DNA from 3 places in the Ensifer sp. GW823-FHT05D09 genome. Region 3 is predicted to be linked to each of the others. Evidence: predicted binding sites of a transcription regulator. Region 3 holds the regulator's gene; each other region holds the start of a gene.
The links. The regulator LexA, encoded in region 3, represses DNA repair genes until DNA is damaged. The targets are predictions, from matches to a motif close to TGTTCNNNNTGTGTTCNG.
Positions count from the first base shown of each region.

Region 1: AC1Q80_RS05495 (sel1 repeat family protein) is a predicted target of LexA. The motif match lies at 5,315-5,332, and genes of this name have one in related genera.
Region 2: AC1Q80_RS21070 (putative DNA modification/repair radical SAM protein) is a predicted target of LexA. The motif match lies at 3,577-3,594, and genes of this name have one in related genera.

Region 1 is NZ_JBXAIA010000001.1:1,109,754-1,119,580, reverse strand. Features, by position in the region: gene AC1Q80_RS05515 (caspase family protein) at 1-2,121, opposite strand, end outside; gene AC1Q80_RS05510 (hypothetical protein) at 2,439-2,795, shown strand; gene AC1Q80_RS05505 (PilZ domain-containing protein) at 2,997-3,371, shown strand; gene AC1Q80_RS05500 (pyridoxal phosphate-dependent aminotransferase) at 3,608-4,732, shown strand; gene AC1Q80_RS05495 (sel1 repeat family protein) at 4,799-5,065, opposite strand; gene AC1Q80_RS05490 (DUF2147 domain-containing protein) at 5,660-6,001, shown strand; gene AC1Q80_RS05485 (hypothetical protein) at 6,392-6,565, shown strand; gene AC1Q80_RS05480 (hypothetical protein) at 6,579-6,755, shown strand; gene AC1Q80_RS05475 (YnfA family protein) at 6,849-7,169, shown strand; gene AC1Q80_RS05470 (AMP nucleosidase) at 7,246-8,748, shown strand; gene AC1Q80_RS05465 (diacylglycerol/lipid kinase family protein) at 8,953-9,827, opposite strand, start outside.
Region 2 is NZ_JBXAIA010000007.1:323,140-332,966, reverse strand. Features, by position in the region: gene AC1Q80_RS21080 (LysR family transcriptional regulator) at 1-792, shown strand, start outside; gene AC1Q80_RS21075 (UdgX family uracil-DNA binding protein) at 875-2,341, opposite strand; gene AC1Q80_RS21070 (putative DNA modification/repair radical SAM protein) at 2,341-3,573, opposite strand; gene msrA (peptide-methionine (S)-S-oxide reductase MsrA) at 3,836-4,342, opposite strand; gene AC1Q80_RS21060 (extracellular solute-binding protein) at 4,595-5,572, opposite strand; gene AC1Q80_RS21055 (ABC transporter permease) at 5,641-7,281, opposite strand; gene AC1Q80_RS21050 (ABC transporter ATP-binding protein) at 7,278-8,339, opposite strand; gene AC1Q80_RS21045 (inositol monophosphatase family protein) at 8,366-9,184, opposite strand; gene AC1Q80_RS21040 (DeoR/GlpR family DNA-binding transcription regulator) at 9,442-9,827, shown strand, end outside.
Region 3 is NZ_JBXAIA010000002.1:380,169-389,995, forward strand. Features, by position in the region: gene AC1Q80_RS07630 (RNA-directed DNA polymerase) at 345-1,970, shown strand; gene AC1Q80_RS07635 (GFA family protein) at 3,134-3,565, opposite strand; gene AC1Q80_RS07640 (hypothetical protein) at 4,057-4,203, opposite strand; gene AC1Q80_RS07645 (hypothetical protein) at 4,828-5,160, shown strand; gene lexA (transcriptional repressor LexA) at 5,280-5,999, opposite strand; gene AC1Q80_RS07655 (hypothetical protein) at 6,180-6,419, shown strand; gene AC1Q80_RS07660 (hypothetical protein) at 6,468-6,755, opposite strand; gene AC1Q80_RS07665 (hypothetical protein) at 7,230-7,373, opposite strand; gene AC1Q80_RS07670 (DUF4242 domain-containing protein) at 7,553-7,840, opposite strand; gene AC1Q80_RS07675 (hypothetical protein) at 8,157-8,321, opposite strand; tRNA gene AC1Q80_RS07680 (tRNA-Ser) at 8,548-8,637, opposite strand; gene AC1Q80_RS07685 (septal ring lytic transglycosylase RlpA family protein) at 8,915-9,827, shown strand, end outside.

The DNA.
Region 1 (9,827 bases), on a different contig from region 3:
CTGCATCTCCTTGCGGAAGGCAGGTGTGAAATTGCTCGGCTGGGACTTCAACTCCTGAAGCTTGGCCGGGTCACCACCCTCGACGCTGGCCGCCGCCCAGCGCACAGCCTCCCTCGCATCCGCCTTGGTGCCGAGCCCATAGTCATAAAGACGGCTCAGATTTCCCATCGCGTAGGCGCTGCCGGCATTCGCGGCCATTTCGTACCATATGCGCGCCTGGGCATAGTCCTGGGCGACGCCGGTGCCGACATCATAGAACCAGCCGAGCAACGCCATCGAATAGGAATCACCGACATTGGCCGCTTTTTCATACCAGGTCTTGGCTTCCACATAGTTCTGCTCGGTGCCAAGCCCGTTCTGATAGGCCCAACCGAGTGACGACATCGCGTTGACGTCGCCGCCTTCGGCTGCCTTCTTGTACCAGGCGAGCGATTGCGCCAGGTCCTTCGACAGGCCAAGCCCCTCTCTATAGAACCACGCGACGGTCGCCATGGCATTGGCGTAGCCCTGGTCGGCGGCCAGTTGATACCACCTCGCCGCTTCCTCGTAGTCCTGGGCAATGCCGCCATAACCCTCGCGATAAAGCCAGCCGAGCGATGCCTGGCCATAGGCATTGCCGGCCTTTGCCGCCTGCTCGAACATTCGCTTGCCCTGATCGACATCGACGGCCCCGTCGGTGCCGTAGACGGAGAACCAGGCCAGGTTGGTCAACGCATACATATTTCCGCCGTCGGCCGCCTTTTGGTAATTGCGGCGCGCCTCGATGTAATCGCGTCCGGCGTCCTGCGCTCGTCCCAGCATGTTGACGAGCATCATGTCGTCGGGGTTCTCGTTGACCGCCTGCGCACAGGCGGTCAGTGCGCGCGCCGAATCAAGCTTCAGGAAATTCACACCGACGAAACCGGGCATGGACTGCGGTTCGCCTGCCAGCAGATAGCAGTCGCGCGAGGCCTGCGTGTCCTTGCCGGTCTGCGAGATGTTGAGGCCCTTTTGCGGCTCGAGGGCCGCGATCTGCTGCTCCGCCTCCGCCTTATGCTTGCTGTCGGGATAACGCTCGAGGAACCGCGTGAGGGCTGCGGCATCGGTCGATTGCTTCAGGGCGTCCCAGGCGATTTCGTCAGGTGTCACGCTCGATGTCTGCTCGGCCTCGCTCAAAAGCTTCAGCTTCTTCTCCGCCAGCATCTTGTAGACCGGATCGGATCCATGCTTGGCGAGGAAGGCGGCGATCAGGTCCTTGTCGGCGAGATCGCGGATATTCTGCCAGTCGGCGGCAGCGGCCGACTGGCTGTTCGGCGAGAGCTGCTCGCCGTTGTTGGTGATGCTGATGTTGACTTCCTTTATGTTCAGGAAGATTTGCGCGCCACCGAGCGATCCATAGACAAAGGGCTCCTGGCCGCGGTTGGTGACAGAAACCACCTCGTCGCGCACCTTGCCCAAGGCGATCCGCACATCGACGCCCGGCTCTGTGAGATACTTGGCAAGCGCCGTGGCAAAGGGGCTGTTCTTCCCCTCGCCGTCAAGGGCCACTGTGCCGGCCTTGGACGCAAAGGCGACCAGCAGGTCGGCCGATTCCGGTTCAACCCGCGCGAGACCTCGCGAAACTGCCCGCGTCGAGATCGAGCGCGTCATGCTCTGCTCGAACGGATTGTTGCGACAGGCGTCAAGAATCACCAGCTTGAGCTTGGTCGCGCCCTCAAGCGAACGCTGAACCCGATCGAGCCCGACCGCCTCGTCCTCGATATCCTTGTCCGTCTGCAATTTTACGTCGGTCGGCAGAAGAAAATTCTGGCCGTTCATTTCCATGCCGTGGCCGGAATAGTAGACAATCGCCACATCGGCGCCCGTTGCCAGGTCTTCGAAATCCCGCAGCGCCTTGACCATAGCCTGGCGCCCGACATCGTGGACCGTGGTGACGGAATCGAAACCGGCCTCCTCGAATGAGGCCTTCATCAGCTCGACGTCATTGGCGGGGTTGTTGAGTTGCGAGGTCGCCACATACTTCTCGTTGCCAATCAACAGGGCGACGCGTTTTGCGGCCAGGACATCCGTCGGCGCAAAGGCCAGCACGGCCACGAAAAGAATGACGAATGACCGCCACCGCGGGAGTTGCCCCGTAATCATGCTCTTCCCTCCGGCGCCCCCTCACCTCCTGGCTCTTCGGGAGCAGGAGACAGGAGGCGCACAACCCCATTGCCGGCATTTCGGGACGATGCCACCGCCCCACAGTCATGCCCTGATGAAACTATTACGTATGAGCCAGGGGCTTTCAATGTCCCCGATCGCCATATTTTTTGAGCCTCGTCCTCCGGACTGCGCCGCAAGGTCGAAGCAAGTCGGCAACCTTAACTCAGACGCCGCATCTCTTGCGCCGGGTGATTCCGGGCGGGCGCGATGCGTCTCCTGCGCCAAGGAAAGGCTATGCGTTATCGGAGCTTGCCATGTCGATGAAAATGCATGTCGCGGAAGCGAAGCCAGGGCAGCTGGCAACCACGTATCAACATTACTTCATTGAGCGTCCCTGCCGAATCCTGATCATCGGCCAGCACCTCAAGGCAAAGACCAAATATCAATGCCTGCTGCGTCACATTTCGATCGCCGGCGCCATGCTCGACTTCAATGCCGCGCTGATGGTGCCAAAACACTTCTTCCTCCAGATCGACGGGTTCAAGGAGGAGATCGGCTGCTCTCAGGTCCATCGTAGCGGTGCTGAGCTCGGCGTCCGCTTCAACATGCTGCTCGCCCCGGACTTCGTCAGCCGGCTGATCCGCATGCAATTTTCTAGCGGTGGCTTTTGAGCCCCGCCGGCTTCGCCTCAAGGAAAACGACCGACGTTACATTTTTATCGATCTCCTTCAGGGGATTGCAAACTTCTGCACCGAAACTGCACTCGACTTACCTCGGCATTCACGCGAGGATTAAGCGTGGACAAATGAATTGCCCACGATCGAAGGCCGAATGATCGCATTTCGCGATCCGGCGCAGGCGGAGAATGACAGATGCAGCAGACGATGTATTCCTGCGTGCCCTCGCCGTTCTACGAGCGTCGATACGAACGCTTTTCCATCGGCCATGCCGCCACCCTGACGACGGTACAGCCCGGGCTTGGCAGCGTGTCGGTCCGCACCTGTCGGATGATAGACATCTCGCGTGGCGGCGCGAGCTTTGCCGTGCAGACCACGATCGGATTGCCGCAGCACTATTATCTCCACATCATCGGCACGTCGCTTCGCATCGGCTGCGCCGAGGTCTATCGCAACGGCGAGCGCATCGGCGTGCAGTTCATCAAGCCGATCGAACAGACCCTGCTGCGCGAGATCATCCGGCAGGAATTCTTTACCGGCCAGAACGCCAAAGCACCCAAGCGCCGCTAGGTCTTGCCCTGCTGGCTCTCGCCCGTCGAAGCGCTACAATCCGCGTCGCCATTTTCTCATCAAGGCTGTTCCGCATCACCAAAGCATTCGTTGCAGGGCTGCGTGTCCGCTTAGGCGGGCAAACGTTGCTGCAACACTTTGAATCGCGGCATCGTTTTGCCCTCAAATCGATTCCGATTTAGGGAATTATGCAGTAAGTTCCGCGAACTTTGTTCGAACGGGGCCCTATATCCAGCATGTCCGCCTTTACTCGTTTCACGCCACTCATCCAATCCCTGCCCTCCACCATTCCGTTTGTCGGACCCGAGGCCATCGAGCGCCAGCGCGGACGCGCTATCGCGGCCCGCATCGGTGCAAACGAAAGCGGCTTCGGGCCTGCCGAAAGCGTCGTGCAGGCGATGCGGGAGGCGGCGACCGGAACGTGGAAATATGCGGACCCGGAAAACCATGATCTGAAGCAGGCGCTGGCCACTCGAATTGGTGTCTCGGCCGCCAACATTGCGATCGGCGAAGGCATCGACGGGCTGCTTGGCCAGATCGTGCGGCTTGTGATCGAACCTGGCATGCCGGTCGTCACCTCGTTCGGCGCCTATCCGACGTTCAACTACCACGTCGTCGGGCATGGTGGACGGCTGGTGACGGTGCCCTATGTCGGCGATCGCGAGGATCTAGACGGCTTGCTTGCTGCGGTCAAAAAGGAGAACGCCCCGCTCGTCTACTTCGCCAACCCTGATAACCCGATGGGAAGCTGGTGGGGGGCCGAGCGTATCGTCGAATTCGCCAAGGCGTTGCCGGAAACCACGCTGTTCATTCTGGATGAGGCCTATTGCGAGACTGCGCCGGCGGAAGCCCTGCCGGCGACCGACGCGTTCATCGACATGCCCAATGTCGTGAGAACCCGGACTTTCTCGAAAGCCTATGGGCTTGCGGGCTCGCGGGTCGGTTACGTCATCACCACGCCCGGGACCGCCCAGGCGTTCGACAAGATCCGCAATCATTTCGGGATGAACAGGATCGGCGTCGCAGCAGCAGTCGCGGCACTCGCGGATCAGGATTATCTGGCAACGGTCACGGCGCGGATTGCGGGTTCGCGCGAACGCATCGCTGAGATCGCCAGACACAACGGCATGTCGCCGCTCGTATCGGCCACCAATTTCGTTGCGATCGATTGTGGGCGCGACGCGGTCTATGCGCGCGCGATCGTCGATACGCTGATGAGCGACCACGGCATCTTCATCCGCATGCCCGGCGTCGCTCCGCTCAACCGCTGCATTCGCGTCAGCACCGGCCCGCAAGCGGAGATGGATTTGCTGGAAGCAGCCTTGCCCAACGTTATGGCGAAACTGGCTGGCGGCCAGTAGGTCATATATCCGGCGCCTGCCCGCTCGCGGGCGCCGCTGGACGGGAGCGCGAGCCCCGCCTGTTTCTCAGTGAACCGTCATCCATTCGCGGGCGGCGCGAAGAGCGGCCGCCAGATCGGCCTTGCTCATGGTCATCGAAAGGTCAGCGCGCAAATCGACGGCGCGGTCGCAGCCCTTGATCGCGGCGATATTCAGCCATTTGTGGGCGGCCACCAGATCGACCGGACGACCGCGACCGGTGGCATAGGCCAGCCCCATCTCGCAGAAGACGTCCGCCTGGTTTTCACCACCCATCGCGGTATTCGAAGCAACCTGCATATCAAAGCGTGCCATTGTCTTGTCCCTGTTTTGCCTGGTTGGTTTTCCGAAGCGGCCCGCCCTTTAGAGGCGGACCATGCTACAGATCAGCATTTGTTTTTGGTCCCTGTTCGACCGAGCCTCTTTGCGGGCCTTTCCGAACCGCGCCGTCTTTTGCAGCGTCATCTTCGGTTGATTGGCGGGGTGAATTTCTCCGCTCGTCTTATGGGTCTTACTATGCGGCACCGCCTTCAATACGCGCTTAAAATGCATGATTAATTTGAGACAAACAAAGTTCAAACACTTGGTAAACTTGAGTTTTTGTTAAACATCGAAAGGCCGGAAATTCGGCGCTTTCGCATAAAAATTTACGAAATATTCAACCGCCGATTTCAACCAAATGGTAACCACGAAAAAAGGACCTAAACCGCAGATGCTGTGTTTCCTCGATTTTTCTCCGCCGGAAACCGGCAAAGAAAAAGCATAAACGGGTGCGTTCAAGCCAGTTTACCTTTACGTACGCGTAAGCTATCTTGCCCGCGGCGGTGAGGAGACTGCCTTTCAAACGAGGATATCTGCAGAGATGCCGGCGAAGCGGACCGCGCCGGCGACTTCTATCTGGAGGAATGAATGATACGTACCTTGATCATCACAGCGGCTCTCGCTGTCGGCGTTGCCGGAACGGCTGCTGCCGCCGAACCGATCGTCGGCAACTGGAAGACCGCAACCGGCGCGACGGCCGAAATCGCCCCTTGCGGCGGCGCCTACTGCGTCACGTTGAAGACCGGCAAATTCGTCGGCAAGCGGATCGGCAACCTGACCGGCACGGGCGGCAACTATTCCGGGGAAATCACCGATCCGGAAACCGACAAGACCTATAGCGGTTCCGGTGCGGTCGACGGCAACTCGCTAAAGATGAAGGGATGCGTGCTCAAGGTTCTCTGCAAAACGCAGACCTGGTCGCGCCTCTAGACCGCCGGGCCTTCAGAAGGGCGCACAAAGCACGCTCCGGTACTTGAATTCCAGAGCACCCGATCGGCCTTCGGTGTATCTATTGAAGGGCGGGATACTCCAGGAACGATCCTTCCAAAATGGGTGCCCCTCAGATGCCCTCCGATCATCGACAAGCCCGCCGAGATTTTCGGCGGGTTTTGTTTTTGCAAGGACGGGCCCATCGAGCCGTCAACCCAACACCACCCACTGCCTGATTACCGCGTTTGCCGCGCCCTACCCGCGAGAATGACGGCGACATCAATCGCAAGATGAACGCCAGATGAACGGCGATATCAGCAAGAGTTCAGTTTGGTTGTGCGAAAACCCACTCAATCGATTTGAACCGCCTCCAGACCAACGGACAGAACCATGGACATTCTTGCTCGGCGCCTCACCATTATCAGCCTTCTGATGGTTGTTTTCGCGATGACCCTTGCCGCCGCAGTCAGTGCAGACACCGAACGTCGCCGCACCAACACCTATCTCGGCTCGCTGACCGATTGCACCGCACATACGGCGCAATACTGCCAAGCCAAGCTCTAACGGAGAGACCGACATGCTGGCCGCCCTTTCCACCTCCGCCTTTCTCTCGCTGCGTGTTCTTGCACTTGCCAGCCTGCTGATGGCGCCGGTTGGGGCGCTCGCCTATAGCAAGGCCAACGGCCTCGGCATCGGCAAGCAGGGCGCCGGCCTCGTTCTCTTCGTGACGCTGCAGCGCCAATCCATGAGCTGACCGAAGGCGCCACCAGCGCCTTTTATTTTGCCTTCCTCTCTTGCATCGCCAAACGCCTTCCTGTCCTTTCACGCGTGAAAGGATCCGCCATCCATGCCAGCCTATGCCGTCTATTCGCTTGCTGCCCTTGCCGAGATTGCCGGATGCTTCGCCTTTTGGGCCTGGCTGAAACTCGACAGGCCGATCTGGTGGCTGATCCCGGGCGTGGCGTCGCTGGCGCTGTTTGCCTGGCTGCTGACCTTGATCGACAGCGAGGCGGCCGGCCGCGCCTATGCCGCCTATGGCGGGGTCTATATCGCCGCGTCGCTTCTATGGCTGTGGCTCGCCGAAGGCATCAAGCCCGATCGCTGGGATCTGGCCGGAATGACCGTCGCCCTCGTCGGCAGCGTCATCATTCTCGCCGGACCGCGCTAGAGTTGTTCTGGTCGGTGCGGTTGTGCATGCCGCATCTTGTCGTTTGCTTGTCAGAAGCCGCAGCCTATAATGCGACATGAACAAGCGAATCTCTTCACACTCCGTCCTTTCCGTCTCCACACCCGACCCGTTCGAGCCACAGTTCTTCGAAGATCCGGCGGCCGCGGTCGATTGCCTGGAGGCACTTTACGATCGCAATACCCGGTTCCTCACAGAGGCTTTCGAGGGGCTGGGCAAGAACGGCGTTCCGATGACGCGCTATCGCGCCTGCTACCCGCAGGTCAGCATCGAAACCAGCAGCTTCGGCCATGTCGATTCCCGCCTGTCATACGGATATGTCAGCGCACCGGGCGTTTACACCACGACGATCACGCGACCGAAACTGTTCCGGCACTATCTGAAGGAACAGTTGGGGCACCTGATGCGCAATCACGGCCTCGGCGTCACCGTGTCGGAATCCTCGACCCCGATCCCGCTGCATTTTGCGTTTGGGGAAGGCGCGCACGTCGAAGCATCGGCCGGCGATTCCATCGATATTCCGCTGCGCGACCTGTTCGACGCGCCGGACCTGACGACGACTGACGACGAGATCGCAAACGGCTCCTATGAACCGGGCCCGGGCGAACCCTCGCCGCTGGCACCGTTTACAGCCCAGCGCATCGACTATTCTCTGGCCCGCCTCAGCCACTACACGGCCACGAGCGCGACGCATTTCCAGAACTTCGTGCTGTTCACCAACTACCAGTTCTATATCGACGAGTTCTGCGCCTGGGCACGCCAGCAGATGGCGGAAGGCGGCAATGGCTACACGGCCTTCGTCGAACCCGGCAACATCATAACGCCCGCCGGCGCCGACAAGCCCGAAACGGATTATACGCTCGCCCGCCTGCCGCAGATGCCCGCCTACCATCTGAAGAAGAAGGGCCATGGCGGCATCACCATGGTCAATATCGGCGTCGGCCCGTCCAACGCCAAGACGATCACGGACCATATCGCCGTGCTGCGCCCGCACGTCTGGCTGATGCTCGGGCATTGCGCCGGTCTCAGGAACAGCCAGCGCCTCGGCGATTATGTGCTTGCCCATGCCTACATGCGCGAAGACCATGTGCTGGACGACGACCTGCCGGTCTGGATCCCACTGCCGGCACTTGCCGAGGTTCAGGTGGCGCTGCAGGACGCTGTCGCCGAAGTCACCGGCTACCGCGACTATGATCTCAAGCAGATCATGCGCACCGGCACCGTCGCCACCATCGACAATCGCAACTGGGAACTGCGCGACCAGCGCGGACCGGTCAAGCGCCTGTCGCAGGCGCGCGCCATCGCGCTCGACATGGAATCGGCGACGATCGCGGCCAACGGCTTCCGCTTCCGGGTACCCTATGGCACGCTGCTTTGCGTTTCCGACAAACCGCTGCACGGCGAGCTCAAGCTTCCGGGAATGGCCACGACCTTCTATCGGACGCAGGTCAGCCAACATCTGAAGATCGGTATTCTGGCTCTGCAGAAGCTGGCTTCGATGCCGCCCGAAAAGCTGCATTCCCGCAAGCTCAGAAGCTTTTACGAGACGTCGTTCCAATAATCGGTAACGACCCTTCCGGCTCTCTCCACAGTCGCACCGTGTCCGCGACAGCGGATGCGATGCATGGCAAATGGAAGTTGGCGCCAGCCAATTGGTCCTGCGCCATACGGCAAGGACGACCACGACGACAGCATCGGCTGCCTCAGGCGCGTGGCCGAGCCCCGGAGCGATCGATTGGCCCCGGGGTCACGGACCGCCCCGGGGTTAAGAACCAGGCCTATCGGCACCGACGAGCAATTTCAGTTCGCCCGGATGGATCCTTAGAGCGACGTCCCGCCCCATCGGCAGAAGTTCGCCATCGATCACGCAGTTGATCTTCCGATCAACCTTGGGGAAATGCAGGTCCAGCGCATGGCCGCTCATTTCCGTAATCACGGGATTGTCGCGAAACTTGCCACGCAGCACGTCGAGCGCCAGCTTGGCAACGCCGGGCGGGCTGAGCGGCGGCGCAGTGTAGAAACCGAGGTGGCCGGCCGTCACATCGTCCGCATACATCAGCGTATCGCGCCCGAACGGATTGTTCGACACGGACACCGCCGAGACATGGCGGCTTTCATGATGGCCATCCACGTCGAACTCGATCTCGAAATCCGGCGGATTGAGGATGACCCCGACGGCAGCGCGCGTGCTGGCCGTAATCTTGCCCAGCCGCGATCGAAAGCTGAACGACTCACGGTAGCGCACCATGCGCGCGTGCAGCCCCATCGAAAACTGGTGCACGAAGGCGCGGCCGTCGGCGCTGCCGATGTCGCCATCGATGATGGTGCCCTGCGCCAGAACCTCCGGCGCCTTCCAGATATCGAGCGGCAATTTCAGTGTCCGCGCAAAAAGGTTCATCGTCCCGGCCGGGACAACGCCAAGCGGCATGCCGGTTTTCCAGGCTACACCGGCGGCTGCCGAAATCGTGCCATCGCCGCCACCAGCGACGATCGCGTCGAGATCGTCGCGCCTGCAGGTCTTTTCGAGTGCCTGCTGCATCTCGGCACCCGAGACGGTCGCGATCTCGATCTGGTGGCCGGCGTCGCGAAAGATCGCCTCAACCTTACTGCCATAGGCCGTCATGTCCGTCGTTCGGAAGG
Region 2 (9,827 bases), on a different contig from region 3:
GCAGGGCGTCTTTTCTACGAGCAGGCGCTGCAGGTTCTCGGCCGGGTCGAACAGATGCAGGCGGCAACCCGCCGCATCGGCTTGAACCAGAACAGCGTCGTGTCCATCGGCTTCGTTGCCTCGACCTTGTATGGCGGGCTGCCCTCGCTCGTGCGAAAACTGCGCCAGCACGCCCCGGAAGTGGATATCCAGCTGTTGGAAATGGTCTCCGTCCAGCAGATCCCCGCCCTCAAGGAGGGTCGTATCGACATGGGGTTTGGTCGCCTGCGCCATAGTGATCCGAACGTGGTCGGCACAGTGTTGCGCGAAGAACGCCTAGTCGTCGCCATACCCAAAGATACGCCGCTTGCCGAGGATGCCTCGCCGCTTGCGGTCGCCGCCCTTGCCGGTCAGAAGGTCATCGTCTACCCCAAGGAACCTCGCCCCGGCTATGCCGACCATGTGCTCAACCTGCTGCAGAGCCATGACGCACGCCCGGCCGAGGTCCAGGAAGTGCGGGAGATCCAGACGGCCCTCGGGCTGGTGGCCGCTGAAGCCGGCGTCTGCATCATCCCCTCCTCCGCACGGCAGATGCGGTCTGACGTGCATTACCGTCTGCTTGAGGGAGAGGGCGCAACCTCGCCGGTCATTCTCAGCCACCGCGTCGGCGACAATTCCCGGTACATCGAACTCGTCAAACGGCTGATCGAGGAGATGTACGCGGAAAACCCGCCATGGCTGGATCCGGAATACAACCTTCTTCCCACCCGTGGCTCGACCGGCAGCCCAACGGCGCACCTAGAGAGGTTTTGACAGGCGCAATCCCCTCCTGGCAACCGCGCACGTCAAGCGGCTATCTCGGGCGACCGGTGGCCTCGCGATCATCCGATCGCTTTTATGACCCGGGCGCACCAAACGCAGCGACCGCGGCCAGGTCTTTCTTGAAATGGACCATCTCGACCTCTCGGCGGGCGGCATCCGGAATGCGCAGCAGGAAGGATGGATGAACTGTGACGAACACGGCCGGATCATGGTCTGAGCGCCGTATCGTTCCCCTGACATTGGCAATCTTCGGGCGCTCTCCGGTGAGCGCGAACAGCGCTGTCGCCCCCATCGCCACGACCAGCCTCGGTTTGACCAGTGCCAGTTCGAGGTCGAGCCACCACCTGCAATGTTCCACCTCGCCAGCATCGGGCCTTTGGTGCAGGCGCCGCTTGCCACGCATCTCGTATTTGAAATGTTTGACGGCATTGGTGACATAAAGGGAACGGCGATCGAGCCCGGCTTCGTGGGCCACCGCGTCAAAAAGCTTGCCGGCCGGTCCGACAAACGGTCGTCCGGCGAGATCCTCCAGGTCTCCGGGCTGCTCGCCGACGATCATGATTGGGGCATCGGCCGGCCCTTCTCCGAACACCGCCTGCGTGGCGCTGCAATGGAGTGGGCACCGAGTGCAGCGGGACGCCTCGGCACGAAGTTCCTCCAATGTCCCGGGCACCGGCGGCCCTTCTTCCCGCACTTTTGCTGCGGCCTCAATTCGCGCATGAAAGGCTGGCGGGTCTCGTGCCATTCGCTCGCCCATGGCAACGACGCTCGCCTCAGCACCTGCGATCATCGCGGGAATAAGCGAGGCCTCCGGAAGGTTTTTCCAGTACTTCTTCGGCATTTCCGCCTGCATCGCCTTCACCTTCAGTCGGGCGGGATTGAAGATGCTGGAAAAATAGGTGCGCCAGAGTTCTTCGGTGTCGTCCGACAACGCGGTCTTTTGGCCCGGGGTTGACGACACCTCCAGCAGCTTGCCGTCCCAAGCGGCGATGCCGCGCGGGGTTGCGATCATCCAATCCATGTCGAAGAACCGCCTGTGAAAGAACGGCGCGACCCGAGCGACGATGTAGTGATCCGGCTCGAACCACGCGACGAAACGACGACGGCCTGCGTCTCCACTCGGGCCGACCTCCTTGAAACGAACAAAGGCCGTCATCTTGTGACTGTCGCGCCGGACCGATTTGGCCAATCCGTGCAGCGCTGTGACGTCGCCATCCGTCGCGTTACCCAACAGGTCGCGATCCCGTTGCAGTCGATGGAGAACCCGGTAGAGAACGCCGAACCGAACCGGATCGGCATGACAGATGGCGGTGGCCGCAAGGTCGAGGAACAGCCTGGGCACCGTCAACGCCGGTGAGGCATGCTCCAACGGCACTTGCTTCTCCGGATCACCTCGCTCCCGATCAAACAGATCGGCGCTTGCATCGGCCTCTTGACGCCATTCAACCGCCTCCGGCGGCACGCCCGCAAGCAGCAGCCTGCGCGCCGCATCGCGCCATTCGCCGAGCTCACCTCGTCCTTCCAGGGCAACGACCCGCATCAAAACAGATCCAGCTGTTCGGGCTTGGGCTCGAACATCGAGCGTAAATCCGATCGGTCGATCAACTTGTGCGGCGTCCAGCCCTCCGTCGACAGGAATGACCGCACCTTCTTGACCGAGATGTGCAGCCGGGCAAGATCCTCCAACCTCAGACGACGCAAACGACGTGCCGAAAGAATGGCCCTGACGGCCTTCGTGCCAAGGCCGGGAACGCGCAAAAGCGCTTCTCTCGACGCGGAATTGACGTCGAGCGGGAAAAAATGCCGATTGACCAGCGCCCAGGAAAGCTTGGGGTCAAGCTTGAGATCAAGCATGCCATCCGGCTGGTTGGCGGTGATTTCATCGATGTCGAACCCATAGAAGCGATAGAGCCAGTCCGCCTGATAAAGCCTGTGCTCGCGCATCATCGGCGGCTTGATCAGCGGCAGCTTGCGGGATGCATCGGGAATGGGACTGAAGGCCGAATAATACACCCGGCGCAGTCCATAACTGCCGTAGAGCCTGGCGCTCGTGGCGAGGACCACGCGGTCATTCGCCTGGTCGGCTCCGACGATCATCTGGGTGCTTTGACCCGCCGGCACGAAGCGCTTCCTTCGCTTGGTCTGCAGTGTCGCGTCATTGGCCTCATCGATCTTCAGCCGCAACTCCCCCATCGATCTGCGGATGTGAGCCGGCCGCTTTTCCGGCGCGTAGGCCGCAAGACCCGCGTCTGTCGGAAGTTCGATGTTGATGGAAAGCCGGTCGGCATAGAGGCCGGCTTGCTCGACCAGCAGCGGCGATGCCTCGGGGATGGATTTCAGATGAATGTATCCGGAGAAATTGTGGTCAACGCGCAAAGCCCGGGCGATGCGGACCATCTCTTCCATCGTGTAATCCGATGACCGAATGATACCGGACGAGAGAAACAGCCCTTCGATATAATTGCGCCGGTAGAATTCCATCGTCAGCCAGACGACTTCTTCCGCCGTGAACCTCGCACGCTCGACATTGCTTGACGAGCGATTGATGCAATAGGCGCAGTCATAGATGCAGAAATTCGTCAGCAGTATCTTGAGGAGCGAAATGCATCTGCCATCGGGAGCATAGGCATGACAAATGCCGGAGCCTTCCGTCGACCCCAACCCGCCGGTATCCGCCGAGCTTCGCTTGACGGTTCCACTCGAAGCGCACGAGGCGTCGTACTTTGCCGCATCCGAGAGGATTGCGAGCCGTTCTTTGAGTGATTTCTTCATATTTGTTCACTATATGTTCCATTCGTGCTTGCGTCAACATCGACGTGCTTCATGCCGGTTCGTGCCCGGCGTCGCGATTTGCTGACTGTGGAAGACCGTGCCGGCAACGGGCCGGGTGATGCCGATGACACCGTCGAGCGAGGCGGTTGGACCCGCGTGTCCCCGGTCGGCCACCCTGGGCATCGCTCAGAAACGGCAAAGGCGCTCCAGCTTCGAGCCGGGGCGCCACAATGATCTCTACCGCAAATGGTCGGGCTGCAGCCTAGGCGGCCGCCTCCCGCTTGGGCAGCACCCAATTCGCCCGCGGAAAATGGCAGGTGTAGCCGTTGGGATAGCGCTTCAGGTAGTCCTGGTGTTCCGGCTCCGCTTCCCAGAAAGCGCTGGCCGGCTCGACCGCCGTCACGGTTTTTCCTGGCCAAAGGCCCGACGCATCCACATCCGCAATGGTATCTTCGGCTATTCGCCGCTGCTCATCCCCAAGAACGTAAATCGCCGATCGGTAGGAGGTACCGATATCGTTGCCCTGCCGGTCGAGCGTGGTCGGGTCGTGAATCTGGAAGAAGTACTCCAGAATCCGGCGATAGCTGATCATCTCGGGATTGAAAACGATCTCGATGGCTTCGGCGTGTGTGCCATGGTTGCGATAGGTGGCATTGGCCACATCGCCGCCGGTATAGCCCACGCGGGTCTCGATGACGCCGGGCAGCGCGCGGATCAGATCCTGCATGCCCCAGAAGCAGCCACCAGCCAAAACAGCTTTCTCGGTCATTTGTTATGTCTCCACTTGCTTGAGATCGGCACCATAGCGCTTGGCGTTCATTTCGCCGAGCGGAATGAACCGCAGTGCCGCGGAGTTGATCCAGGAACGCAGCCCGACACAGGCAAAGACGTCAGACCCGGCGCAAGGAAGGTCAAGGGATGGTGGCGTGCGGGCGGGAGAGTTGCCCGCACACCACCCCACGCTGCAAGGAAGCCGCATTGAGGCGTGAGCCCGAGGCGGCTTCCTTGCACGGCAGGATCGTTACTTGCTCGAACCGGCCTTCGGCAGAGCGGCCCATTCCGCGAGGAATGTGTCGCGGCTGCGGGCGGCCTCTTCCTCGTCGATCTTGAAGACCTTGATCGAGGCGAGTTCCGGCAGCTTCACGAAGTCGGAAACCTGGATGTCCGTGCGGCTCGGACGGCGAAAGGCGACCTTCAGTAACTCGATCTGCGCTTCCTTGGAAAGCAGCGTATCAATTGTCTTCTTGGCATTGTCGCCAGCCGGTGCGCCTTTGACGAGCGCAGCGAATTCCGGCGTCGTGAAGGTGCCGGAGGAGGGGTAGACGATGCTGATCTCCGTCTGGCCGCCGTCGACATAGCTGTAGCTGTTCGTCTCGAAGGTGATGCCGACGGCATATTCGCCCATGGCCACGCCCTTCGGCACGGCCGAAGACGAACTGCTGACGACGAGATTGGCAACCAGCGCCTTGTAGGTCGCTTCATCGAGCAGCTTCGACAGGCCCCAGACGATCGTGTAGCCGGTCGAGCTGTTGGCCGGATCGGGCAGGACGATACGACCCTTCCAGGACGGATCGGCCAGGTCCTTCCAGTCGGCCGGCGCCGCGGAACCGTTCAGCTGGTCGGTGTTGACCATCACGGTGACGACATGGACGTTGGCGGGCTGGAAGTAATCTTCGGGAACACGCAGGTCCGCAGGCATGGCGGCCAGTTCCGGCGAGGTGTAGGGTTCAAGCACATCCTTGAAAGCGCCCATCGTGTTGGCCGAGGACGACCAGAAGACGTCGCCCTGGGGGGCGGCCTTCTCCGCCTCGATGCGGCGCAGCAAAACACCGCTGCCACCGGTAATGATGCCGGTCGTCAGCCCGGCCTTCTCCTTGATGACGGCCTGCACGGCCTCTACGGCCGGGACCGGGTTGGTGGTGTAGATCACGGGATCGGCAGCGGCGGCGCCTGCTGCGGCAAAGCCGGCGAGAAGCATGGTCGTTGCGGCAAGTTTCATGATGGCAGTTCCTCCTGGTTGGTCTGAGATCGGCCGCGTCCCTCACGCGGCCGGATGGTCGTTGATCTTCACTTCGAGCCGAACAGGTCCACCTTGAACACGGTCGTGGCGATCACGACCGGCAGCAGGATCACGGCAACCAGCACCAGGCCATAGGCCGAGGCATAGGCCATCAAGCCCGAGTCGATCAGCCGGAAGATCTGGATCGGCAGGGTTTCGCGGCCGCCGGAATAGACAAGCAGCGAAGCCGAGAGTTCGGAGACGGTGGTCGTCCAGGTCAGGATCGCGGCCGAGGCGACGGCAGGCAGCATCATCGGCAGCACCACGCGCAGGAACGTCCTGAACGGCGGCGAGCCGAGGCTGATGGACGCCTCTTCGATGGAGTTCGGGATGTTGTGCAGGATCGCCTGGCCGTTGCGCATGCCGAAGGGCATGCGGCGGATGACATAGGCGAGCACGATGATCGTCGAGGTCCCGGTCAGCGAGAGGAAGCCGCCGTTGAAGGAGGCGAGCAACCCGACGCCGAGAACGGTGCCCGAGAGCGCCAGTGGAATGGCTGCGACATAGTCGATCAGCGGCGTTACCAGATTGGGCTTCTTGACGACGAGGTAGCTGACGAGCGTGCTGAAGGCGACCGAAATGAGCGTGGCGATGCCGGCAAAAAGGATCGAATTGACCAGCGGGCCGGGCGCCGTGATGAAGACGCGGGCCATGTTGTCGAGTGTCCATTCCCCCCAGCGCATGACCGGGCCACGCGAAACCGTGAAGGCGCCCACGGCAATAGTTAAGAGCGGCAGCAGCGAGATGGCGACGACGACGCCCGCAGCAGCGCTGACGAGCACGCCCCGGCCGCCCTTCAGCGGTTGGGGCTTGGCGCCCCTGCCCTGCACGATCTCGTAACGGCCCCTGGCGATGATGCGGCGATTGACGAAGAGCAGACCCATGACGATCAGCACGGAGGTGCTGGCAAGCGTGCTCTGCATGGTGAGGTTGCTCGCGCCCTCCGCCACGGCCGCCTGATAGATCGCGACCGAAAGCAGCGGCACGTTGTGGCCAAGGATGGTCGAGATCGCGAAATTACCGACGACCATGGTGAAGACGAGCAATGCCGAGGCAAGGATCGCTGGGCGAATGACCGGCAACATGACATGGAAGCGCGAGCGCACCGGTGCCGTACCGAGGCTTTGGGCGGCCTCCTCCAGCTGTGCATCGAATTTGCCGATGGCTGCCACCGTGCCGATATAGACATAGGTGTAGTAGATAAAGCTCATCGACGTGATGAGGCCGAACCAGCCGTAGAAACTCGGGAGGAAGATCCCGTGGCCCTTCAGGAAGCGGGTGATGAGGCCGTTGTTGCCCAGGATCATCAGCCAGGTCTGCGCCGTCACGACTTCCGGAATGACCAGCGTGATGAGCGGCAGCAGCGTGATCAGCAGCTTGCCGCGGAAACGGAAGCGCGCCGAGACATAGGCAAGCGGCACGCCGATCAGCGTCGAACACAGCGTGACGACGCAGGCGAGCACCAGCGTATTGCCGATGGCCGCCAGGCTGCGCCCATCATGCATGAGCTGGACCCAGCCCGAGCCGCCGTCTCCGAAGAAGCTCGCGGTGAAGATGTAAAGCAGCGGATAGACGACGAAGACGCCGAGTAGAGCAAGCGCCAGCGCGGAAAACCAGGGCCAGGGGGAGCGCAGAAGAGACGGGTTCATGACCGGATCACCCGTGCCGCGGCGGGATCGAAGCCGAGGTGGACAGAGGCACCCGGCAGGAAGGCGTCGTGCCCTGCACCGTGCAGTTCCGCATTGAGGACGAGGCCGCCTGCGCATTCGACGCTGTAGCTGGTACGGGCGCCGAGATATTGCCGGCCACGGATGGTTGCCGGCAACGATTGCAGGCCGGCAACCGGCGCTGAAGAAATCTTCAGGTCCTCCGGTCGAAGAACGAGGAGACCGTGCTCGGCTGGGCCCTCCAGTGCGTCCGTCGCCAGCAGGCGGTTGCCGGCGACTTCAAACTCGACGAGACCCGGAGAGGTCGAGCGCACGGCAACCTCTGTTCGGTTCGCTGCACCAACGAAATCGGCGACGTAGCCGGTGCGGGGCGTCGCATAGATCTGCTGCGGCGTGCCCAGCTGCTCGACCTTGCCCTTGTTCATCACACCGATCAGATCGGACATGGACAGCGCTTCTTCCTGGTCGTGCGTCACGAAGACCGTGGTGATATTCGCCTCGCGCTGCAATTCGATGATCGTCTCGCGGATCTGGACGCGGAGTTTCGCATCGAGATTGGAGAGCGGTTCGTCCATCAGCAGGACCGTCGGTTTGATCACCAGCGCGCGGGCGAGCGCCACGCGCTGACGCTGGCCGCCGGAAAGGGCTGCCGGATGGCGGGAAAGCAGATGGCCAAGGCCGACCCGCTCGAGTGCTGCCTTCACCTTGCGCTCGACACCCTCGCCCTTTTCGCCGCGCGCACGCAGGCCGTAGGCGACGTTGTCGGCCACCGTCTTGTCCGGAAAGAGCGCGTAGTCCTGGAACACCATGCCGATCGCGCGCTTGTGCGGCGGCAGTTCGGTGACGTCGCGTCCGCCGAAACGGATCTGGCCGCCGCTTGCCGGCGCAAAACCGGCAATGGTGCGCAACAGTGTGGTCTTGCCGCAGCCGGAGGGGCCGAGCAGCGTGAAGAAGCAGCCTTGCGGAATATCCAGCGACAGGCCGGAAATGACGGTCTCGGCGCCGTATCGCACCGACAGGTTGGAGATCGCTATGCCCATGAGTTCCCTCTTCTTTGTCTTCAGGCTTATGCGCTGACCGAAACGGCAGAGCCGGATTTCATGTCCTTGACGAGATCGAGCGCCTGGGCGTGCACCCTGGCGTCGCCCGCCCCCAGCAGCTGGCCGGAGCTTTCCAGCGTCAGCGGCGCGCCGGCCCAGTCCGTGACGATACCGCCGGCACCTTCGACGATGGGCCGGAAGGGCGCGAAATCAAAAACCTTCTGGCCGCCATCAAGCGCCAGATCGGTGCGCCCATCGGCAAGAAGGCCATAGTTGAGGCTCGCCCCGCCATAGACCCGCGCGCTGGTGGCCGCGCGCAGCCGGTCGAGCGCAGGGCGTTCGTTCTGTGCCAGATAATCCTGGTTGCTGTTGGTCATGATCGCCTCGGCAAGCGAGGCGCAGGAACGCACGCTGACCTTCTGGCCATTGCGCGTCGTGCGCCGGCCTTCAGCGCCGATCCAGCGCGAGTCGATTGCCGGAATGTCGATGATGCCGAGGCGCGGCACGCCGCCGACGGCAAGCGCGATCAGCGTACCGTAGACGGGCATACCGGCGATGAAGGCCGTCGTACCGTCAATCGGATCGAGCACCCAGACATGTTCGCTGCCGGGGCGGACCCAGTCGCGCTCCTCGCCGATGATGCCGTGGGAGGGATACAGCGCGGAAATCATGCCGCGCAGCCGGTCCTCGATGAGGATGTCCATGGCCGTCACAAGGCTGCGGTCCGCCTTGACCGAGACGTCGACCCGCGCCAGGCGGTTTTCCCTGAGCACGGCCCGAGCGATATCCGCCAGCTCCACGGCGAATGCCACATGTTTGTCTTCGATGAGGGCGGCGCTGGTCATTCTCTGTTTTACGCTTTCCCGTTTGCCGGCAGCCGCCATCGTTCCCGCAATGCATGCAGGTTGGGCGCCGGCCTTGGCTCCGACTGATTGAAGATGCTGATCGGGTAAGTCCGACCTGTGCGATCTACGTACAGGCAATTGTCGAATGTGGCAATATGCGTTTTTCGTGGCAATATGTGTTTTTATGCGGCGAGCGATATGGCGCTTGTGGCAATGCGAGGCGTCGCATATCAAGAAGCTGCAAGGGAGGCTTCGCGATGTGGCAAGAAGAGCGTCAACAGAAAATCCGTTCGCTGCTTGCGGCCTATGGCCAGGTATCGATCGACCGCATCGTCGATGATTTCGGCGTGTCGCGCGAAACGATCCGCCGCGACCTCATGGAAATGGAGATGGCAGGGGAGTTGCGTCGGGTGCGCGGCGGCGCTGTTCCGGTAACGCGGGAGGACACGACCTTCGGCGTGCGCATCACGCTGCGTCTGCAAGAGAAGCGTGCGATCTGCGCGGCCGCCCTCGGGTACCTCGAAAGCGGCCAGACCATCTTCATGGATGCGGGCTCGACCAGTTCGACGATGGCCGAGGCGCTCGCCGGCCCGAGCGGCCTCAGCAACCTCACCATCCTCACCAATTCCATCGACGTTGCCAG
Region 3 (9,827 bases):
ATCGCCGGTGGAATTAGGATCTCTTGCCCGGAGGCCACTCGATCTTGTGTTCGAAGCAGTACCAATTGGGCGGTGCACTGCCGTGGGCAAAGCCGAGGCTTCCCCACTTGCCGCAGCCTAGGTGCTCGCAGAGGTGCTCGACTATGCCGCCTTCAGGCTTTTTGCTGGCGCCAGCATCATCGCTCATTCTGTAGGCCTTCCCAAGGGGTGTGTTCTACAAATGTTCTCATTGGGACTTAGAGTCAACACCAAGATTTGCTGGTTAAGGCCATACAGCTCAATTAACAACTTATGCGCTAAGTTCCGCTAAGCAGAGCATGTAGCTCGAGCGTGGGGGCATCTCTTTGAAGAATCGGTATTCATTGACGGCAAAAGGGCTTTTTCCTGAGACGCTGCCACCATGCTTTATATCAAGCGATATTCAACGCGCTATGAGAGGAATCGTTAAAGACGTCGATGAACGGCAGTCCCGCCGTCGGCCCGCGGATTACATTCGCTATAGCGGCACGAAGCATGACGGAGGGCGGCGATTTTACGGAACTCCCCACCCCATAGCCCATCACTATGTATCCACATTTATTCACAAGCACTGGCGGAAATTTGAGCGACACTACGCGTCGTCAACGTTCTCGGTTAGTGCGCCGAAATTGCTCGCGCCTGAAGCAGATCGCGCGATTCAAATAACGTCTTTGTCCGAGGTTGCAGCAATTGCGCAGAAGCGCCTAAGATATGCACCTTTTTTGTTGAAAACGGACATCTCGCAGTTTTTCCCTAGCATATATACGCATTCTATTCCTTGGGCCGCACATGGCATTGAAGAGTCAAAGCGGGACATGTCTCCGCTCTCGAAAGACCTTCCCTTTAATCAACTCGACTTTTTTGTTCGCAATTGCCAGCTCGCGCAAACCCGCGGCGTTTTGGTTGGTCCAGATGCATTCCGATTGGTCGCCGAGTTTGTGTCGACCAGCATTGATAATGCCCTGCAGGATGCGGTTCAGGGTGTCATTGTAGGCGCGGCAAGGCATGTCGATGATTACTATATTGGATTGAAAAGCGAAGCTGACGCTCTGGTTGTATTGTCGCGATTGCGCGAAGTACTTCAGCGCTACGAACTGCAGATAAATGATACAAAGACTAGAATATATAGCAGCTTAGATCCAATAAACGACATATGGGCTCAAGATCTGAAGCTGTCAATGCCGGAAAAATGGGGGTTTAGCAGTGAAGATCTAGTTTTTCATATCGATAAGTCATTGCAGCTGTCATCAGAATTGAAAACGTCAAGCCCCGTTAAAATTGCACTTAGAAATATTGATAAATTAAAAGTGTATAAAAGTGGGAAGTGGGATGATGTAGAGTCGTATTTGCAAAGAATTTGTTATCACTATCCACATTGTATCGACTATGTATGCCTTCTTGTAGTTAAAAGGTTCGCCATTGACGAGGAAATAGATGTGGACGGTTGGGGGGAGACCTGTTCATATTTACTCGATCGCCACTTAGCGTTCAATCACCATCATGAGGTTCTGTGGTTGACGTGGCTGATGTTGGCTTGCGGTCTTCCATTGAGCGAAGCGAGAGTTGCTTCTCTTTGCCGGTCCCAAAACGGGCACATTTTGTCGTTGCTGGCTTTCGCTTTTACCCAGGGGCATATCGACAAGCGACCGCCGATTAGATTTACGACTCGGCTGCCGACCTCAGATGCAAGCTGGCTTCTTAATCTCGTGGCGAGAGCGAACAATTTCACTCGTGCATCATTTAGCGGGGATTTTTCGAGTGAATTTGAACACCTCGCGGACCGCAATGTAGAGTTGATCAATATAGAGAGTTACGTCAGCTCAATGGAAGATGCATCGAGCGCGATCAGTCGCACCCGTTATGGCTACGATGAAGATGAGGATGACAGCCAGCACACAAATGACGAAGATTTTCCTGACTGGATGTTCGGAGTAGATCAGAATGATTTTTAGAGATCCTAATCTGCCGAGGCAAATTCGATGGGCTCATGAATTCATGCAGCACCTTGCTCTGGGGATGCGCATTATATCCGCGGTCATGGAGCAGTTCTGGCGTATGCCCTGCAGCACGCGGAGAGAAGAACAGCGTGCGGTGAGCGCACGAAAGGTGTGGCAGGGTGTGGCAGCGCCCTTTGATTCTCAAAAGATATTATTTTAGGGAAGTGTGGCAGTCTTCGGCCGCAAGTAGTTGATATTACTTAATTCAGCCACTCCGGGCGAGGCCTCCAAAATTCCACATAACGAATTGATTTCGCGACGAAATTCATCGTCACGGGATGCCAGGATTTCCACATTGGCATGGCGATTCCTTGCCGTTTTCCCCTTCTGTATCTTCCTCCACAGCCAACTGAAGATCACCGATTCCGTCGCATTTGATCCGGGCCACGCTCTTCCGTGCCGGGCCTCCAGGGCCTTTGACCACGAAAGCACTTAAGCCAGCAACACTTGATGATCGTCGTCTATGCAGTAGGGGGCGTGGTTACGTCTCGTTTTGGTAGGGCTCGGTCAGTGTCGCTTCATGCAGAGACTGGCTGAACGGAAAACCTATAAGCGCCGCACTGGCCATGCGATCGGCGACTATACATTCACAATAGAAGCCGGGAGTTCCGAGCCTCTCGCAGTATGCCCGCGGGCTGTCGAGCAGATGGACCCCGCTATCAGAGCCGCGAATTAGGATTGCGGTGGAGCCGTTCTTGTTTGCGCCCATTGGCGGAATCACGGCAAGTCCCGGCTCTGCCCACCATAATACGGGGGCTAAGAGAAGGATTATGAGCGTGGCCCAGCGCGCTAAAGTAATCACGGTTGCTCCAGGTCGTTGCTCGCCTGGGTTTAATCATTCGGAGTAACGGCATCAATGTGCACGCGCGGAAGTAGTTAATTTCGCATACTTCAAGTCGGCATAGAGCAATCTCGCCGGCCTCATAAGCTGGAGTGTGTCGCAACCCACGCTTTCTTGGGCGTTGGGAGAATGTCAACGTACCGAAGCCTCGGCACTGATTTCTCGGCTTCGCCAACCGTCGCCTGTCAGGGCGGACGGCAGCAGTGGTGCCGCGCGGTGTCGTTATCATCTAGCGCATACTTGCCGCATGGTTCCGCTGCTGCCTTGAACGCGTCAGTCATTCCGCCGGAATGAATTTCAGTGTTCCCGCGAGCCTTGGTCCGCTCAAATCCTTGGTGTCCAGTGGGTGATTGATGCCGTCGTTGACGGGCAGTTCTACGAAATCGAATGGGCTGACGCCCTGGAGGCATGCGGCGTTGACGCCGTAGAAGTCCGGGTTCGCGCGCGGTTTGTGGAACGTATAGATCCCGCATTTCGAGCAGAAGTAATGTTCTGCGGCCTTTGTATTGAACTGGTATTTGGTGAGAGCCTCGCCTCCGGAAAGAACCGTGATCCCGTCCTTGGCGGCGGAGACGGCAACCGCACCCTTCAGCTGACAATAGGAGCAGGTGCAGCGGCGAGCGGTATGAAGACCGTTTTTCAGTTTTACATTGAAACGAACCGTTCCGCAGTGGCAGGCTCCGTCGAGGTCCTGAACGTCGAGATTCATGCAACCATCCATCTGATTTTGAAGCACATTTGCACGTCTTCAATATGGGGCGGATTGCGCATGCTCAAGCGTATTCGTACGCTGAGGCATTCTTGAGGATGATCTTGCCATCCGGGTGGCTCTGCGCGTCGGCCACCTCGGCCAGGCGCGTTGCGCGTCGCAATGTCTGTGAAGCCCGCGAGCTTCCACACCACATGCCACCGTCCCATCGGCGCGACGGTCGACGACTTGCGGTGGAGGCTATCTGCGAAGAGAAAGCGCTTGATTGAGCATCGGGCGCCCACTCCACGCTGAGGGTGGGCCCAATGCATGGCTTGGGCAATCATGGCGCGGGGCTCTATGGTCTCAAATTGCCGGTGCAGCAAATTTCAGCCGTTGCTAGCCTAGCCCCACCTGAGCAACCAGTAATCTGGAGGTGGTGACAACGCGACGCGCTGCCGCCGATCAGAAATCAGCCGCTCGTTGCCGCATTGGGAAAATGCGCGGCCTGCTCAATTCTCCTGAACGGAAACGCCGCCCTCGCCAATCTTGATCTCGACACCGGCAGGTTTCGTTTCCTCACGATAAGCATAGACGCCGAGCCCGATGACGGCGACAGCGAGCACGGCGATGACGAGATAGAGGCTATTACGGTTCATTCAGCAGTTCCTCACTTGGTTACGCGAATGGGTAACTAGGCTGCCATCGTCGAAAGGCAACGGTGCGATCGTCGGGTGCGTTGGGCTCAAGGGATCCATGGCTCTGACGAAGATCAGATTCGGTTTCCGTGCGTAGGCAGCGTATCCCTTTTCCCTAGCACCCTTTGTGCCTGACGCGCTGACCCGCGCCCTCGGTGGGCGAGTGACAATCGCTGCAAGTGCGATGCATGATTGAGCCGCCGACTCATTCTAATTTGCTCCTCATGCCGCGACGTCACTCATCTGTGGGCTATCGCCTTTGCAGGCATGCCCGGCTTCGCGGGCTGCCAAGATTCGGGGCACACCTGGCGCAGCAGTGGCGATGTCAGCCTGTTCCTTATTCTCCGCCGATGTCAGTTATTCTTCATGGGTGATCCGACGTGCGCGCGTGCGCTTCACGCGTTTGCGCCGCGAATAGGCATGCGCGGATCTGGCTTGCCGGCGACCTGCCCCGAAATGGTGATTCTGCCCGTATTGTCAGTGCAAAGATTATTGTCTCTAGACGACATCAGGAATGAATATTCCAGCGATGCGACCCGTATAGGTAGCGTCAAACAAAACCGACAATGGAGGAAATGACATAAAATGAAATGTAAGATCGCCCTGACTGCTCTTGCCATATTTGCCGCAACGACGGCCACCGCAAGCGCCGAGGATCTCGTCTTTCAGCTGAAGAACAAGACGAAAGCCGTTCTGACGAACTTCTATACCTCGCCGGTTGGCGTCGATCAGTGGGAAGACGATGTCTTCGGGCGGCAGGTGCTTAATCCGGGCGAGAGCATGGAAATTACCATCGCCGACGGACGCGATGTCTGCAAATACGACATGCGCTTCGAATTCGAGGAAGGCTCCGGTCTCGACACGACCGAAGACATGCAGGACCTCTGTGAGTTGGGCGAGTACTCCATTCACGAATGAAAATTATCGAGCGCGTAAAACGCTCAACCTGACCACTTACGTCTCGCTACCTCTTGGGTGGCGAGACGTTCAAGCACAAGAAGGCCTGTCCAGCAGAAAGACAGCCATCATCATCTGGCTTAGTGATAGCGACGGATCAAGCCAACGAGCTTGCCCTGTATCTTGACGCGGTCCGGGCCGAAGATGCGCGTCTCGTAGGCCGGATTGGCCGCCTCGAGTGCAATCGATGCGCCTTTGCGCCGGAAGCGCTTCAACGTCGCTTCCTCGTCATCGACAAGTGCGACGATGATGTCGCCGGGGTTTGCCGTCGTGGCATTGCGGATGATCACCGTGTCGCCGTCGAAGATGCCGGCCTCGATCATCGAATCACCCTTCACTTCAAGGGCGTAGTGCTCGCCGCTGCCGATCATATCGAGCGGCACGGTAATATCGTGCGTGTTGTTCTGTATTGCCGAGATCGGTACGCCGGCGGCAATGCGGCCCATGACCGGAACCGAGACGGAGCTGTTGTCTGCCACCGGCGGCGCTTTTGCGGTAACCGGGGCAGGGGCGGGAGGTTTGCCGAGACTTCCCTCGATGACGCTTGGTGAAAACCCGCGACGCGGCTGAGCGCTTCCCGCGTAAGCTTCCGGCAGCTTGATGACCTCAAGCGCCCGGGCGCGGTTGGGAAGGCGTCGAATGAAACCGCGTTCCTCGAGCGCCGTAATCAGCCGGTGAATGCCCGACTTCGATGCCAGGTCGAGTGCATCCTTCATCTCGTCGAAGGACGGCGGAACACCGGACTCCTTCATGCGTTCGTGGATGAAAAGAAGCAATTCCTGTTGCTTGCGGGTCAGCATGGCAAGTCGCTCCAGAGGCGTGAAACAAATCAAGAACAGACACTATCTGTTCCATATGTGTTCCGCAAGTGCCTAAAATTCCGTGAATGTTGTATCAATCGTGCGCCTATCCGCTGCCTCGATGCTGGGTATGCCATGCGGAGCTGCCATGCCTCGCGCTTTTTACCGAATGAGGATGCAATGAAAACGCTGATTCGGATCCTGTCGACGATCGTTATCGCAGCGACCGCCGTCCTCGGGTTTCGCTGGTATCAATATGTCGACAACAGGCAGAGCCCGTTCGATGAAGTCGGCATCGCATTGAATGCGATGATGCCGGGGCCGGTCCGCCAGTGGGGTTGTGACCGGTTAAAGTTCACCTTTGGCAAAGGATTGCCACCACGAGGGTGTGCCACGAGCGATGGTAAAGAATGGAAGTAGCGCCGAGATAAGCGGTTGGGACAGCGGGCATGTCGAGGAGAGGGCGTTTCAAGCCGGCTGCGTTGCCGAACAGGCGTCCTCGAACTCCTTCACGGTCTCGGCAGAGTTGTCCTCCGGCAGCACGGCATCTGCCGCGTCGGTCGCCACCGGCGTGTCGCCTTGGTAGACGAATGACTGGATATAATAGGCGATCGAGCCTTTCCAGACATTCCGACCGTCGATCTGCTGGCAGGGGATGGCCGATTCGAAGTCCGTTTGCAGGTCGTCGACCGTGGCCGCGCTAAGGGCGATGTGGGGCGATGCGATAATCGAGGCGATAAGCAAGGCTGCAAGCACGATGGACGTCCGCTAGGTCAGAAGTGGTGCCGATAGATTGGTTAACGATGTGAACCGTGCTTTCGTTCCGGAGTCCAGCAAGCAGGCCGCGTACCCATGCCGTGTTCAACAGTTCTTTGCGAAAGGCGACGATCGCTCTTCAAGCTGTGGCAGCGAAGACACGAAGATTGTTTGGAAGAGCGAGTGTTTCGGGGCGTTTGTTGCTTCTCCGGCATCGGCCCCGAGCGGCATGGCTGGCGGCAGATCGGCCTTGGGGGTCGCGACGGGAGACGACTGGCAAGCGCCGCCGGCAGTGTTTCCTGTGTCTGCGGGAAGGTTCACGCGCCGGTCGGGTGTGCTGCGGAGCCGGCATCATTGCTGGTTTCTTGTCGCGGGACCAGTCGCCCTTGATGTGCGGAGACGTGCACATCCGGTCCGACTGGCCACTGATAAAACCTAAAGGCGTATTTGATTTTCGAGGTTGGAGCGGCTGCCTTACTTTTTGTCTTTCTTGCCCAAAGAGAAGCTGCTGCCTGCAAGCTTCACCTGGGAGCCTTCTGGCGTAACGGCGGCCTTGACGGTCTTGTCCTTCTTGGGCTTTCTAACCTCGCGGTTGCTTCGCACTTGACCTTTTGCCATGTTCGTCTCCTTGGAAAGGCGTGCCGGGGAGCCCATGTGGGCGCCGAATGACCGGCGGACTAGCGTGCATTGATACGGCCGGAAGTCAATGACGGCGCTCGGTGTGCATTGGTTCGGGCGGGCGCCATGGCCTGAAATGAAGTCAATGCTCCGCTGGCGTGATTATAACACCGACTCTGTTATTTGCCGCGCCCCTGAGAGGCTGTCGTGGGCCCAATCACGGCGGCGACCTCGGTGATCTTGTTGGCCGGAAATCCGCCTCGTTCGGCATGTTCGCGAATAACGTCGGCGCTTGGCGCCTCGTGGACGCAGTAGATCTTGTCGCCGGCGACATAGCTGGTGATCCATGTGTAGGGGACGCCGAGATCTGCAACGACTGCGTTGGATTTCGCCGACAGCGCGCAGAGGTCGTCCTGACTAAGCTTGTCGGCTCCGGGTACTTCGCGCTCTATGATGAAGGTGGGCATCGCTCAGTTCCTCAACTGTTGGATGACTACATATGAAGGCGCCCTAATGAAGCGGGAGTCAACGTTTTCGGTTGCCATAAGCTGTTTCACGGCGAATTCGCCGAATGTATCCCGATCCGGTCGAAAGCCGCGTTCCGGCCAGATTTGAAGCAAGCCGCATCAAACGGCCAGAGGATTCACAACCCTCGTCCTATCGAGATTGCTGTGCTGCCGGATCGTGTTTGATAGTCCCAGCGCGACGCTTTCGCACCTTGGCCCAAGAATTGGCGGTCGCACGGACGAGCTGTCGCTCTCCGTGACAAAAAAAGAACGCGCCTCAGTAGCTGAGGCGGAAGCCGCCGGGGCTGGCTGCCGATGGATCTGGTTCCGGCGAAGGCCCTTGCCATTGGGCGTAGGTCGTGTTGGCGTCGCCAGTGCTTGCGCAGCCCGACAGCGTCAGAACAGCAAAAAAAGCGGCTGTCGTCAGATATTTAAGAGGCATGGTTTTCTCCAGTTGTGGGAGATTGCCCAGGCCTCGAAGGGCCGGAATCAGACTTTCACCCAATTCCTTCGGGATGGCAAGCGGACCTGGCGCCCGCCTTCCAAATGCGTGCCTGAATACCAGCGCGACGGCAGCACGTGCGCGCCAAAGGGGCAATCGGAAACCGCTCGAACATTCGCGGTTTCGATCGAGCTCGACGTCGAATGGCAAGAAATGAGACAGTGGATGGCGGAGGAGGTGGGATTCGAACCCACGGTACGCTTTCACGCACGCCGGTTTTCAAGACCGGTGCCTTAAACCGCTCGGCCACTCCTCCGGGCACGGCGTTATTGCGCGAAGGCTTGTTACTTTGCAAGATTTAACATGCGTCGGCGGCAAGATTTTCTGAGCGCGTGAGCTTGTCCATCCGTCTTGGTAACCATTCGTAAACCATAACCGGAGATTTCGGGCGCTCGGCTGTTCGCCGGTTCGCATTTTTGCCTTGTTGCTGTCATGATTAATCGACTGTTCCGTTTCGGGACGCCGAGATTTCCGCTTGGGGGCAAGAGTGGAAGGTTTCGAGTACGGCTTGTTCGAATGATGTTGTGGGACAGATGACATCCAGTAAAAATGCGGCATATCTGATCAAGGGACTGCGCCTTGCGGCGGTTCCCGTGCTTTGCGCAACGCTTGCGGCGTGCGGATCGACGTCCAGTATCAAGAAGAGCAAGCCGAGGAGCAAAGAATACTTTGCTGAGTCGGTTTATGGCGTGAAGGCGAGCCCCCGTGTCGCCACCGGCAAGAACATCCCGAAGGGCGGTGGCCGGTTCCAGGTCGGTAAAGCCTATCAGGTCAAGGGCAAATGGTATCAGCCGAAGGAAGATTTCGGCTACAACAAGACCGGTGTCGCGTCCTGGTATGGTTCGGCTTTCCATGGTCGCCTGACCGCCAATGGCGAGGTCTACGACAAGCTCCATCTTTCGGCGGCCCATCCGACATTCCCGTTGCCGAGCTATGCGCGTGTCACCAACACCGAAAACGGCACCTCCGTCATCGTTCGGGTGAATGATCGCGGCCCCTATGAATATGGCCGGATCATCGACGTATCCTCGAAGACGGCGGATCTGCTCGACATCAAGCAGAAGGGCAGTGCCAAGGTTCGGGTGCAATATGTCGGTCGCGCACCGCTCGAAGGCAACGACATGCCCTACCTCATGGCGTCCTATGTCAAGAAGGGCGACCGTAGCCCGGGCGTCATGCCGGAAGGCCAGATTGCAACAGGCGTGATGGTTGCCTCGAATGAGCCCATGCGCAATCAGCTCGGAACGCTCACCATTCCGTCCAAATCGTCTCTTGATGAAAGCAGCCCGGTGACGGCCCTTGCGGCACCCGTTCCGCAGTTTTCCGCACCGCAGTCGCTGGAAGAATTCGTGATGCTGCCGGAGATCGGGCCGATCCCGCGCGAGCGGCCGGAATACATTCCGATGCCGGACGGCAATATGGCCTATGCGGCCGCTTACGTGGAAG